Linked DNA regions of Colwellia sp. M166. The protein of the gene in region 1 interacts with the protein of each later gene in a pairwise test. Links are inferred from orthologs where the notes say so. Each region holds a gene or a part of one and is shown in the gene's direction. Other genes may lie near its edges.

Evidence for each region.
Region 2: the proteins of FGD67_RS10500 (region 1) and pepP interact in binary tests that used the Escherichia coli proteins (3 or more experiments, as listed by UniProt). The link is inferred for Colwellia sp. M166 from one-to-one orthologs.

Annotation. Positions count from the first base shown.
Region 1 is NZ_CP040755.1:2,302,756-2,309,963, forward strand. What follows is about bases 29-2,893. They hold FGD67_RS10500 (aminoacyl-histidine dipeptidase), read left to right. Parts: upstream 29-657; coding sequence 658-2,130; downstream 2,131-2,893. Other genes in these bases: slmA (nucleoid occlusion factor SlmA), read left to right, coding at 29-599; FGD67_RS10505 (response regulator transcription factor), read left to right, coding at 2,293-2,893. Outside these bases: more of slmA, read left to right, coding at 15-28; more of FGD67_RS10505, read left to right, coding at 2,894-2,952; FGD67_RS10510 (PAS domain-containing hybrid sensor histidine kinase/response regulator), read right to left, coding at 2,972-6,415; FGD67_RS10515 (hypothetical protein), read right to left, coding at 6,542-6,982; FGD67_RS10520 (sodium:solute symporter family protein), read right to left, coding at 7,155-7,208. UniProt on the Escherichia coli protein: Dipeptidase with broad substrate specificity. Requires dipeptide substrates with an unblocked N-terminus and the amino group in the alpha or beta position.
Region 2 is NZ_CP040755.1:4,037,158-4,044,321, forward strand. The notes cover bases 4,344-7,164. They hold pepP (Xaa-Pro aminopeptidase), read left to right. Parts: upstream 4,344-4,994; coding sequence 4,995-6,335; downstream 6,336-7,164. Other genes in these bases: FGD67_RS18255 (UPF0149 family protein), read left to right, coding at 4,352-4,921; ubiH (2-octaprenyl-6-methoxyphenyl hydroxylase), read left to right, coding at 6,482-7,164. In the rest of the region: FGD67_RS18230 (universal stress protein), read left to right, coding at 1-171; metK (methionine adenosyltransferase), read right to left, coding at 336-1,523; murI (glutamate racemase), read right to left, coding at 1,706-2,560; FGD67_RS18250 (cell division protein ZapA), read right to left, coding at 3,810-4,115.

The DNA of each region.
Region 1 (7,208 bases):
AGAGAATCAGTTTTATGTCGGCGACTCAAAAACCTAATCGTAAACAACAAATTTTAGAATGCCTTGCTCATATGCTACAAACGAGTGCTGGACAGCGGATCACAACGGCAAAACTTGCTGTTGCAGTCGGCGTTTCCGAAGCGGCACTTTACCGTCACTTCCCATCAAAAGCACGCATGTTTGAAGGCTTAATAGAATTTATTGAAGAGTCGATTTTTTCTCGTGTCAATCTGATATTAACTGATCATAAAGAAGCCCTTATTCGGTGCCACCATATTTTACATGTTTTACTCATATTTGCTGAACGTAACCCTGGCATGTGCCGTATTTTAGCTGGTGATGCCTTAATGGGCGAAAACGAACGTTTACGAGCACGGGTTAATCAATTTTTTGAGAAGCTAGAATCACAATTTAAACAAGTGTTACGCGAGCGCAAGCTCAGAGAAGGTAAAGGTTTTACTATCTCAGAGCCAGCTTTAGCCAATATTTTAATGGCTTTCGCGGAAGGTAAAATTAATCAGTATGTTCGTTCTGATTTTACCAAAAAACCCAGTAATGATTTTAATGAACAATGGCAATTTTTAATGGCTGATAAGTAACACCATTATCGACTATATACCAATTTCTATTGGCAAATGAAACCTTTAAGGAAACATCGTGAGTAAGTTAGCACAACTACAACCTAATAAACTGTGGCAAATTTTCGAGCAAATTTGTAGCATTCCCCACCCATCAAAGCACGAACAAAAAATATCACTTTGGATCCAAACTTGGGCTAGTGAATTAGGTTTGAGCGTTAAAGAAGATGCCGTTGGTAATTTAATTATTAAAAAACCAGCGACTGCTGGAATGGAAAGTAGAAAGGGCGTTATTTTGCAAGCACATATGGATATGGTGCCGCAAAAAAATTCTGCTACTAAGCATGATTTTCTCGTGGACCCGATTAAAGCTTATATTATCACTGAAGCTGATGGTGATTGGGTTACTGCTGAAGGGACTACCTTAGGCGCTGATAATGGCATTGGTTTATCATCAGCATTGGCTATTTTGGCAAGCGATGACGTGCCTCATGGCCCATTAGAAGTATTGGTGACTATTGATGAAGAAGCCGGCATGACTGGTGCTTTTGGCCTTGAGGCCGGTTGGTTGGAAGGTGACTTACTGATCAACACCGACTCAGAGCAAGAAGGTGAAATTTACATGGGCTGTGCTGGTGGTCTTGATGGTGAAGCAATGTTCGCTATTGCCAATGAGGATGTACCGGCTGATGTTGAGTCTTTTAACTTATCTATTTCCGGTTTAAAAGGTGGCCATTCTGGCGTTGATATTCATACCGGTCGAGCCAATGCCAATAAGCTATTAGTGAGGTTTTTACTGGCTGCAAGTAACGAGTTTGAGCTACGTTTAACCGAATTAAATGGTGGAAGTTTACGTAATGCTATTCCGCGTGAAGCTGATGCTAGTTTTGTTATTAGTAAAGCTCAAGTTAGTGCCTTTAAAGCTAAGCTGGCAGAATACTTAACCACCATACGCCAGTCTTTAGGCTCAATCGAAACGGGTATTGAAATGTTATTAATTTCGCCAGAAACTTTTGATGAATGCTGGACACTCGACACTCAGAATAGCATTTTACGTGCCCTAAACGCCTGCCCTAACGGCGTGTTACGTATGAGCGATGATATTGAAGGTATTGTTGAAACCTCATTAAACTTAGGTGTTATACGCAGTAAAGGTAACAAGTTTGTTGCCATGACGTTAATTCGTAGCTTACATGATGATGGGCGCTTAGATGCACAAACTATGGTGAAATCGACATTTGAGTTAGCTGGAGCTGCAATTAAATTTTCAGGCGCTTATCCTGGCTGGAAACCAGATACAGGCTCAGCATTAATGCAAACAGTGCGTGATACTTATCAGGAACTTTTTAATAAAGTGCCTGAAATTATGGTTATTCATGCAGGTCTTGAATGTGGTTTATTCAAAACAGCCTATCCTCACTGGGACATGGTATCATTTGGTCCAACCATAAAATTTCCACATTCACCTGATGAAAAAGTGCAAATAGCCACGGTTGAACAATATTGGCAGCTATTAATCGCTGTATTAGCCAATATCCCAGAAAAGGCATAGTTACGCTTGTCGCGCGTTATTTTTATAACGCGCTACTTCTTCTTTTGGCTGCAATAAACTATGATTAAGACTGCAAGTAGTGCATATCTAGCCTAAAGTTTAATTAATAAATTAAACTCAACCACCTAAGCTTAACTTGGGTTTTTTACAGGAAACAGTAACATGATTCAGCCAGAAAAAATTATAATAGCTGACGATCACCCATTATTTAGGCAAGCGTTATTGGCCACATTAAAATTAAAACTAACGCAAACGCAGTGGTTAGAAGCACAAACCATTGCCGAACTAGAACAACAGCTGAGTGAAAATAATGACAGTGATTTAGTTTTATTAGATTTACATATTCCCGGCGCACATGGTTTTAACACCTTGATTCATGTTCGTAACCACTTTCCACAAATTCCCGTGGTTATCGTCTCTGCTCACGAAGATCATGAAATCATACATAAAGCTATGGGTTACGGCGCTTCAGGATTTATTCCAAAATCTACCCCTGTTGAAGATATTTATAATGCTATTCAACACGTATTATTAGGTAATATTTGGACCCCTTCAGCTTATAACGAGTTAGCACCAACACAAGATAATAACGATATTGCCGAGCGTGTTGCAAGCCTTACTCAGCAACAATATCGAATTTTAATGATGTTTGCCCAAGGCATGCTCAATAAACAAATTGCCTATGACTTAAATGTTTCCGAAGCTACCATTAAAGCACATGCGACAGCAATATTTCGTAAACTTGATGTACGCAATCGTACACAAGCGGTGATTGCTATTGCACAACTTGATATTGCTGATGTGCAACTACAAAACAATTAGCTAATGGCTTATTAAAGCATTATTGCAAATATTTTTCTTGTAGCTTTTTCGTTAACATAGCACTCATCATTGCTCTAAGCGCGGCAGGCTTAACCAATTTGCGCATAAAGCCGATATCTGCTGCTAAAGTTTTTTCTTCTAAATCGCTATCTGTGGTGGCGGTAATTAAAATAGCAGGAACATAATTTCTACTCAGTTTTCTCAACTGAGCAATAAGCGCGATACCATTGAAGTCATAATCAAGTTGATAATCAACCAGCAATATTTCGATATCGCTTTTATGGTCATCATACAGTGCTATGGCTTGGTCATATGAATCCGCCGCTAAAACATTACAGCCCCATGCAGACAGTAACTCAACCATACCGCTGAGCACATCAGGGTCATTATCAATACACATTACCGTGACATCACTTAAACCGACATTGACTGCGGGTTTAGTCACCAGTACTTCTTGTTGTGCTTGAGCTCGCTCAACGCCAACAGAAAATTTACAGCCCATGCCCACTTCCGATCTTAGCGCCAAAGGGTGTGCCAATAAATTAGCTAAGCTTTGGGTGATATTTAACCCTAGACCTAAGCCTCCTGCGGATGCACTCTGCTGATTATCTAACTGAGTAAATTGTTCGAAGACCATGGTTTGTTTATCAAGTGGAATACCCGGGCCGTTATCTAGTACTTGAATATCAACAAGCGCGCCTTTTACTCTTGCCCCCAATAACACTTTACCAGGGCTGGCATAGCGAAAGGCATTACCGATTAAATTTTGTAATATCCGACGCAATAAGCTCCGATCAGAGCGCAACCACAAAGAGTTACTATGCACACAAAATTCAACTTTAAGCTCTACCGCACTCGCAGAAAACTCTTTTGCCAGATCATTAAATAACGATTTAACTGAAAAAGTAGTAATATTCGGCTTGATATTACCACTTTCAATACGGGCTATTTCAGCTAAATCCGCAACCAAATCATTGGCCACTTTTAAGGAATGATCAATATTATCAACTTGTCGTTGTTGTGTAGCAGTCAAGTTACCTTGGCTAGCTAAAGCCGAGGTAAACAAACGTGCCGCTTCTAAAGGTTGCATAAGATCATGGCTACAGGCTTTCAAATATAAACTTTTCTTCACGTGAGCTTGTTCAGCCTTTTCGCGCGCTAATGCCAAAGCATCATTGGTTTGTTCTAGTTTTCTGGTGCGCTCTAGTACGCGAGTTTCCAAATCGACATTGGCTTCGATCAAACCTCTTTCGGCTTGACGATAAGCAGTAATATCAGAAAATAGCATAACAAAACCACCGCCAGGTAAGGGGTTGCCTTCGATACGTATTACTCGGCCATCACTATGCTCTCGCTCAGAGCTATGCGGGCTGCCATTACGTAAATGTGTCAATCGCTTATTGACTTGTTGATCAACCTTACCAACACCACACAAGCCACGTTTAACGTTATAACGAATTAAATCACTCACTGGGCTACCTTGATAAATAAGCTCAGCAGGGTAGTCAAATAAATCAACATATTTTTTATTCCAAGCAACCAGGTTTAACTCACTGTCAACAATCGAAATACCTTCACTGGCATTTTCTATCGCACTTTGTAATAAATCCTGACTATATTGCTGACGCTGACTTGATGCCTCTTCAACTAACACGGCAATTTCATCTAATGCAATATCACGCCCTTCTAGGGCCGAAGATAACACCAAGCGAGCAGATGACGCGCCCATAACACTTGCTAAGGTATTTTCTGTGTGTTGTAGTAATTTTTGGTTATAAGCGACATTACTCATTTGAGCTTTAACCGTTAAGCGCTGAAACTGCGCAAAACTAATGGCCGACTTTTTTTCACCAACGAAGCGCGATACCAATAGCTCAAGCTCTTGGACATTAATTTGTTTATTGCGCTGTAACTGTAGCGCTTTAGGTGCTTGATACTCCATAAATAAAGAAGCTTGCATGCGCTCTTGTACGCTCTGACGACTAACGTGAGAGAGTAACCACATCGAGATAACATTAACCGATAAAGACAGCAAACTTGCCATTGAACTTGCAGAAAGCAAACTACCTTCAAAAGGATTAGGGTAGACACCAAATTGTGGGATAAAATTGAGAAACAACCAAGCACCAAAACCAATTAAAATACCGCCATAAACCGCGGTTAATGTTGCTCTACGCCAATAAAAAGCGGCAACTAAGGCCGGAGTTAATTGGGCGAAAGCACCAAAAGCTATTTCGCCTAACGAGCTTAAGGTATCAGGCGATGCCATTAAAAATACGCCATAACCTAATAAAATAACAAATAGCACCAACACCTTGCGAATGGTTAATAGTCGTAAACGAAAATTATCGTAATCACTGTGACTGTGGCTATGCTTATTGGCACGATATAGCCAAGGAAAGACAATCTCATTACTGAGCATGGTACTTAAGGCGATAGAAGAAATAATCACCATAGAACTGGCCGCCGATATAGCGCCCAAGAATGTTAATAAGGTCAGCCAAGGTTGTTGCTGATACCAAGGTAAAAATAAAACATAAGCATCTGATGGCACAGTGTCGCCGAGCAATAAATGCCCTGCTAAGCCCAAAGGCACGGCAAATATGGCAAAGACTAATAAATAAAGTGGAAAAATACGCCGGCTAAGCCAAGTATCTCTTTCATCTTTAAGCTCTACCACCATCACTTGAAATTGCCGAGGTAAAGATAAAAAAGCCGCCATGGCGATCACTAACATGGCAAACATTGACATAATATTAGGAAAGTTAAGCTGTTGGTTGAGCTCGATATTAGCTGATGAACGTCGCCAAATTTCCATCGGTGAGTCAAATAAAACATAAGTAACAAAAATACCAACCGCAAGAAAGGCAAATAATTTCACTAAAGACTCAAAGGCAATTGCGAGCATAACCCCAGGATGACGTTCCGTGACATCAATATTACGCACCCCAAAAACAATGGTAAAACCAGCTAAAATTAAACTAACAACCAAACCAAAATGCCAATTGGCTAAGCTTTGTTCTGCTTGGAGTTGCTGAAAAGAATAAACAATGGCTTTTAATTGCAAGCCGATATAAGGCATAGTGCCAACTAATGCGACTATGGTGACTAAAATAGCGAGCTTATGTGATTTACCAAATCGGGCTGCAAGTAAATCGGCAATAGAAGTGAGGTTTAGCTTTAAACTGACACGAATAATGCGCTGAATAAAAGGCCAAGCAAAAGTAAAAAGTATGATTGGCCCTAGATATATCGGCAGGTGAGAAATAAAATTGCTTGATGCTTGCCCAGTAGTACCTAAAAAACTCCAAGAAGTACAATAGACACCTAAAGTTAATGCATAAATAATCGCTTGGCTTTTTCGCACTAATTTATGACGATATTTATCTCCCATATAGGCAATAAAAAACAATAGGCCTATATAAGCAAAACTTAAGCCTGCTAATTGCCAATTTGGGAACATAAAACTTCTCTAAAACTGATATTAATAATTAGATTATATGGATTTATCGCCACAAGTCATGCATTGTCTTCAAGGTATTGAATGCCTATAGATATTAAGCTGCATTCAGTTTAAAAGATTACAGCACTACTTAACGGTTTGAGTATAAAACTCAGCAATATATTGCCCACCTTTAATATTGGCAATAACACGTAATTTATATTTTTCGCCTTGCACACTAATCTGCTCACGTAACGGTGTCGAACTTTGCCAATAATACGGATTATCAATCATACCCAACGGATATGCACTCGCCTGATTGCTTTTATCAACTAAAAACAACGTAGCACTATCAAGTGGAAAAGTTGAATTTACCGTAGTTGTCCCAGCCTTGTCATATATATTAACCTCAAATTTACCTGATTTAAGAATACATTTTTGATTGATCACATCACAATGACCAAAGGGTACCAGTTTAAACACCCGGGTTTGCTCTGCTTGCTTTTCAAGATAAAAATCTGACGCTATGTAGCCACCCAAGATAAGAAACGGTGCCACCATTAAAGCTACTTTTGTATGACGGTTCATAATCATCCTTATTTTCTTTAGTATCCAAATGTAAAAATTATTCTTCAATACTGCATATTGCAGTGGTTATCACGACAATGCCTATTTGTTTTTCAAAGCGAGTTAATGAAAAAATTAAAGGCTCCACAAGTGGAGCCTTTATTCCTGTGGTATTCAATACCGTTACCGTACTCTAGTGATCATGTGCTGCCGATACACCACCATGCGGTGTACGGAAGTTTTCAAC
Region 2 (7,164 bases), 1.7 Mb from region 1 along the record:
CCGCAAACTGCTGATGAGCTTCATGTCGGTTTAACAATTATTGGTAATTGTAAACATGATCATTTCTTCAATAGAATGCTCGGCGATAGTTCGCAGTTTTTAACTGATAAAATCTCTAGTGATATACTTGTGATCAAACCCGATAGTGAAAATATGATGTTGGCTATGTAGTGCGAATGTTTATATAGATTAATACCAGTTTTACTAAGTTTCTGAGGGGGAACAAACTTAATAAACTTGGTATGAGGCTGTTTTATCTCGATTATTTGTTATAAAAAAACCGCTCAATGAGCGGTTTTTTTATGCTTAATATTAATGCTATTTGGCGATATTTATTAGATACCAGCAGATAAACGTAGCGCTTCTGCTTTATCGGTTTTTTCCCAACTAAATGCTGTGAAAGTATCATCACCGACGGTCATTTCGAAAGGTTCGCGACCAAAGTGACCGTAAGCTGCCGTTTGTTTATACATTGGGTGCAGCAAATCTAACATTTTAGTGATGCCGTATGGGCGTAAGTCAAAATGCTCACGCACAAGCTCAACTAAACGCTGTTCAGAGACTTTGCCAGTGCCAAAGGCATCAACAGAGATTGAAGTAGGCTCAGCAACGCCGATAGCGTATGAAATTTGAATTTCACAACGATCAGCTAAACCAGCCGCAACAATATTTTTTGCAACATAACGACCAGCGTATGCCGCACTGCGATCAACTTTTGATGGATCTTTACCTGAGAATGCCCCACCACCATGACGAGCCATGCCGCCATAGGTATCAACAATAATCTTACGACCGGTTAAGCCACAATCGCCCACTGGGCCACCGATAACGAAACGACCCGTTGGATTAATATGGTATTTTGTCTCTTTAGTTAACAACTCTGCAGGCAAAACATGCTTAATAATGTTTTCCATTACCGCATCATGTAAGTCTTCTTGTTTGATATCAGGATTATGCTGAGTTGAAAGCACAACAGTATCAATAGCGACAGGCTTGTTATCTTCATAGATAAAGGTTACTTGGCTTTTTGCATCAGGACGTAACCAAGGTAAAATACCTGATTTACGTGCTTCAGCTTGACGCTCAACCAAACGATGAGAATAGTATAATGGTGCAGGCATTAAAGTTTCGGTTTCATTGGTGGCGTAACCAAACATTAAACCTTGGTCACCAGCGCCCTGATCTTCAGGCTTTACGCGATCAACACCTTGAGCTATTTCTGGAGATTGTTGGCCAATTAAATTCATGATGCCACATGTTTCACCATCAAAGCCAACATCAGAAGAGGTGTAGCCAATTTCTGAAATAACATCACGGGTAATTCTTTCTAAATCTACCCATGCAGACGTAGTAACTTCACCTGAAATAATGGCAACACCAGTTTTTACCATGGTTTCACAAGCAACACGTGCATGCTTATCTTTGGCAATAATAGCATCTAAAACCGCATCAGAAATTTGATCGGCAATTTTATCCGGATGTCCTTCTGATACTGACTCAGAAGTAAAAAGGTGTGTAGACATAAACCCTCGTAAAAATTAATTGAAAAACAAAAATTGCTTTAATGGCGATATTCTAACTGTTTACCTATCGCTTTTCTAGAGTTTTTTACGCCTAGATGGCTAAACGTCTTTGAGCTATATCAAAACTTATTCCTATATCTCAAAAAATATTACTTTTTGTTCATGTTGTGGCGCTAAATTTTTTAGGGATAGTGTTTTAATTGTAATGGACGTTGCCAAATGTGGCTGAAAAGCGCTTGCTGTGGTGCACTATGTTTAGAGCTATAAAAGCTTGTTGTACCTAAGTCATTACTGTTATTCATTAGCTGGTGTAATGCTAATTGTCGTTGCAACTGCTCAGTGACGGGTTGTGCTGTCTCCATAATGAGTACACCGTCACCACATATTTCACTAATTAAGCTTTTGACTAACGGATAATGCGTGCAACCTAAGACAATAGTATCAACACCTTGGGTTATAAGCGGCAGCAAATAAGCGCTCAACATCAGTTTGCATTCAACAGAGTTTTTTTTATCTTGCTCAATAAGCTCAACTAAACCTGGACAGGGCTGAATCGTGACTTCACTGTTATTACGATATTGCGCCACTAAGGTGAGAAAACGCTGATTTTCTGCCGTTGCTTTCGTGACCAGAATAGCGACTTTCTTGTTTTTACTAAAGTTTGCTGCTGGCTTTATCGCGGGCTCTACGCCAATGACCGGAATCGAAATGTGTTTACGTAACTGATCTATGGCATTAACGGTCGCGGTATTACAAGCAACAACAATAGCTTTAACTTTACGTTCAATAAACCATTGAGCAATCTCGTTAACTCGCTGTTGAATAAATTGTGTCGACTTTTCACCGTAGGGGGCATTCAAGGTATCCGCCACATAAAGTAAGTTCTCATGAGGGAGTTGCTGTTGAATACATTGCGTAATAGATAAACCGCCAACACCCGAATCAAAAATACCGATAGGGTCAGCACGATTAACTTGCTGCAGACTGTCTCGCTTTGAAATCGCTATCTTGGTATGGGTTTTATTTTGCGGGGGCATTAAATAACTACGGCTTAGAGTGAACAGAAAACAATATTGTTAAGTATATTATTAACCGGCAAATGAGATCTATATATTTTTCTAGCAGACACAGGGTTAGTAATGTCTTCCAGAATGCCGCAGCTCAGATAATCTTGAACACCGGGTGCTTTTCTAGTGATGTGCGGAAATAGTATTGATATTTTTAAGCAGAAAGCTTGTTAGCAATAAAAAATTAGTAATGTCTTCCAGAATGCCGCAGCTCAGATAGTCCTGAACACTGGGTGCTTTTCTAGTGATGTGCGGAAATAGTATTGATATTTTTAAGCAGAAGGCTTGTTAGCAATAAAAAATTAGTAATGTCTTCCAGAATGCCGCAGCTCACATAGTCCTGAACACCGGGTGCTTTTCTAGTGATGTGCGGAAATAGTATTGATATTTTTAAGCAGAAGGCTTGTTAGCAATAAAAAATTAGTAATGTCTTCCAGAATGCCGCAGCTCAGATAGTCCTGAACACTGGGTGCTTTTCTAGTGATGTGCGGAAATAGTATTGATATTTTTAAGCAGAAGGCTTGTTAGCAATAAAAAATTAGTAATGTCTTCCAGAATGCCGCAGCTCACATAGTCCTGAACACCGGGTGCTTTTCTAGTGATGTGCGGAAATAGTATTGATATTTTTAAGCAGAAGGCTTGTTAGCAATAAAAAATTAGTAATGTCTTCCAGAATGCCGCAGCTCAGATAGTCCTGAACACCGGGTGCTTTTCTAGTGATGTGCGGAAATAGTATTGATATTTTTAAGCAGAAGGCTTGTTAGCAATAAAAAATTAGTAATGTCTTCCAGAATGCCGCAGCTCAGATAGTCCTGAACACTGGGTGCTTTTCTAGTGATGTGCGGAAATAGTATTGATATTTTTAAGCAGAAGGCTTGTTAGCAATAAAAAATTAGTAATGTCTTCCAGAATGCCGCAGCTCACATAGTCCTGAACACCGGGTGTTCAGGGCGGAAATATCATGCTAACCGTAGGCTTCCCGATACGAGCCGGGCTTGCACAATAGTTAATAATCAACTTCCTTAGGTAAAACTTATCGGCTCAGGGACATAGTTCACAAACAAACATCCCAGAAGACGAAGTTATTATAGCGAATAATGTCAGCCGAATTAAGTCTTTTATTACTTGTAAGACCTGACTGCTTAATGCTTGAACAAATTGAAGTTTCTTTAAACAAAAACCATATTTTTAGAAAATTGAATAATACCGAGAGGGTGAGTTATGCGCTTTTAGGGGAATTAACAGCCAGTTCAATTGTGGCTTGTAGCAGTTCAATTTTACTTTGCATTTTTTCGCGTTCTTGCTCTAACTCAGCTCGTGCTTTAACCAAGTCATTGGCAAGGTTTAACGACATCATCACCAAAGCTTGCTCAGGGGTTTTTGCCGAAGGACTTTTCTTCACATCGAGAGCTAAGCGCTTATTAATTTCATCGGCTGCTTGCAACAAAGCCGATTCATGGCCAGCAGGACAAGCGATTTTTAATCGTTTGTTGGCAACATTTATCGTAACTGTGTGTTGGCTCATCGCGTTGTTATTCTCAAAAACATTATTTTAGTATTTTCAAACAATAGCTCGAAATACTAAACTACAGACTGTAATACCAAGAAAAGTAATAATAATCAAAACTTAGTACCCCATAAGGGGGAACTATAACGGTGAGTGTTACACTATGCAAGTGATCTCTATGGTTTTTTTCTGGAATCAAGGCTATGCCGATGTTAAGATAGTCAACAATATACCTCGATTGAATTGATATTTTTATGGCTGATAGCACCACTTTAGATTTTCCCTCTGTACAAGCAATTTTAACTAGCGAAGGTATTGAGGCGCACGCTGCTGAAATTCATGGTGTGCTTACTGGCTTAATTGCGGCAGGTTTTGAGTTTGAAAGTAACGATTATGTCGCTATGGTTAATGACATGCTTAATAATGCCGAAGGCTTGCCTGCTAGCGTTAAAAGCTTAGTTAAAGATATTTACAGTGATATTTGGCAAAAAATTCTTGATGATTCTTATAGCTTTCAATTAATGCTACCTGATGATGACGACTCAATTGTTGAACGTGGCCATGCCCTAGGTAAATGGGTACAAGGTTTTAATTTAGGCTTTGGTTTACAACAAAATAAAAATGCCACACTGTCTGAAGATGTCAAAGAAGTACTGACCGACTTTGGTGAAATTGCCAATTTGTCAGATGAAGTCGAAGAAAATGAAGACACCGAGCAAGCCTATTTTGAAATTGCTGAATACGTCAGAATTTCTGCCTTACTTTGTTTTACCGAATTAGGTGCCGCACCTGAGCTAAAAGATAACTCGGCAACGCTGCATTAGCACTAGCGACTAAAACGTTTAGTTATTTATCTTTAAGCTACCCACCAACTATAAAAACAGTGAGCTGGTAACTATGATCAAAAACACGCTACTACCTGTTGCTGAATTTTGTCAGCGCAGAAGCGATTTTATAGCGCAAATGCCAGCCAACAGCATAGCGCTCATTTCGGCGGGTAAAGAAGTTACCCGCAGTAATGATACCGAATACCCCTTTTGCCAAAGTAAGCATTTTTACTACTTAACGGGTTTTAATGAACCCGATGCTATTTTGGCATTAGTCAAAAACGGGCAATCAAGGTCTGCGCAAAGTATTTTATTTTCTCGAGAGAAAGATCAACTGCAAGAAATCTGGCATGGCCGACGAGTCGGTCAAAAACAAGCCGTGATTGATTATCAAGTTGATAGCTGTTTTAACTTAGCAGAAGTCGATGAGCAACTGTTGCCATTAATTGCGGGCAAAAGTGCAGTATTGATTTGCCAACCAGAACTGACTGAATTTCAACAACAAGTGCTAAATTGGTTGAGCCAAGTTAGAAAGTCTGCTCGCAGCGGTGTTAAAGCACCAAAATCTTTAATTGATTGTAGCGAACTGATTGATGAAATGCGTTTGCACAAATCATCAGCAGAGCTTGATATTATGCGACAAGTTAACGTGATCAGTGGTGCTGCTCATCAACGCGCAATGTTGCAAACCCAAGCCGGTAAGTTTGAATATCAAATTGAGGCAGAACTACTACATGAATTTGCCTCCAACGGTGCCCGTTACCCAGCGTATGGCACTATTGTTGCCGGTGGTGATAACGCCAATATTTTGCACTATACCGATAATGATGACGCGCTAAATAATGGTGATTTACTGCTTATTGATGCCGGCGGCGAATTGGCGGGCTATGCCGCCGATATTACGCGTACTTTTCCAATCAGTGGTAAGTTTACTGAGCCACAAGCGTTAATTTATCAACTCGTGCTCGACAGTCAAAATCTTGCTATCGAGGCGATAAAACCACAGCAAACCTTTGCAGAATTAAACCGTCTTGTTGGTGGTTTTTTAACCCAAGGCTTATATGACTTAGGTATTTTAACCGGTGACCTAAGTGAGTTGTTGGCACAAAAAGCCTGCAAAAAGTATTTTATTCATGGCTTAGGACACTGGCTAGGACTCGATGTGCATGATGTCGGTGACTATCACTCAAATCAGCAACGTGAACAACATCGACCTTTTGCTACGGGCATGGTGATGACCATTGAACCGGGTATTTATATCCCATTAACCGATCAAAGTGTTGATGAAAAATGGCGTGGTATTGGCGTACGAATTGAAGACAATATTGCAGTAACGCCTACAGGCTTTGAAAACTTAACCGTTAATGCACCGAAAACCATTGCAGAAATTGAAACACTGATGTCGAAGTAACTGTTTTTTATTGCAAACAAATCAGTTGATTAAAAACAAAGTGATAAACCTGATCAAAAGATAAGCTTAGGGTTAATTATGCCTGTTGTTAATAAGGCTAAAGTAACAAAAAAACGCTAAAGCAGTATAAAAATTAAAGGTTAACGATGAACACAAGCGTAAATAAAGACAAGGTTACTGCTAATACGGCTAAGCACTTTGATGTGGTTATTTCGGGCGGCGGTTTATCGGGCGCACTAATGGCACTGAGTTTATCCACTTTAGTTACTTCGCAGCAAGCCGCACTGAAAATAGCGATTATTGAAGCGAATCCGATCTTAACTGATCCGTCACGTAGCTTCGATGATCGGGTATTAGCTTTATCACATGGTAGTGCCGCTTATTTAACTGAAGTTGGAGCATGGCAGTATTTGTATCAATACGCTGAGCCAATTCAAAATATTCATATTTCAGACCGTGGTCATTATGGCAAAGCTCGATTATATGCAAAACATCAACAAGTTGACGCGCTAGGTTATGTCGCTGAAATGTCGGTTATTGGTGCGGCTTTATTAAAAGCCTTAGCAACAAAAAAACACATTACTTGGTTTACTCCTGACAGCATTGAAAATGTGCAATGGCAAAGCGAGCAAGTCAATATTGCGTTAAGTTCGGGAATTAAGTTAACCACAGCGCTATTGTTAGCTTGTGATGGTGTGCAGTCACCTTGTCGCAAGTTTGCCAATATTGCGACCACCAGCCGTGATTATCAACAATCGGCATTAATTGCCAATGTCGCTACCGCTCATCAACATAATAATATTGCTTACGAGCGTTTCACCGAAACTGG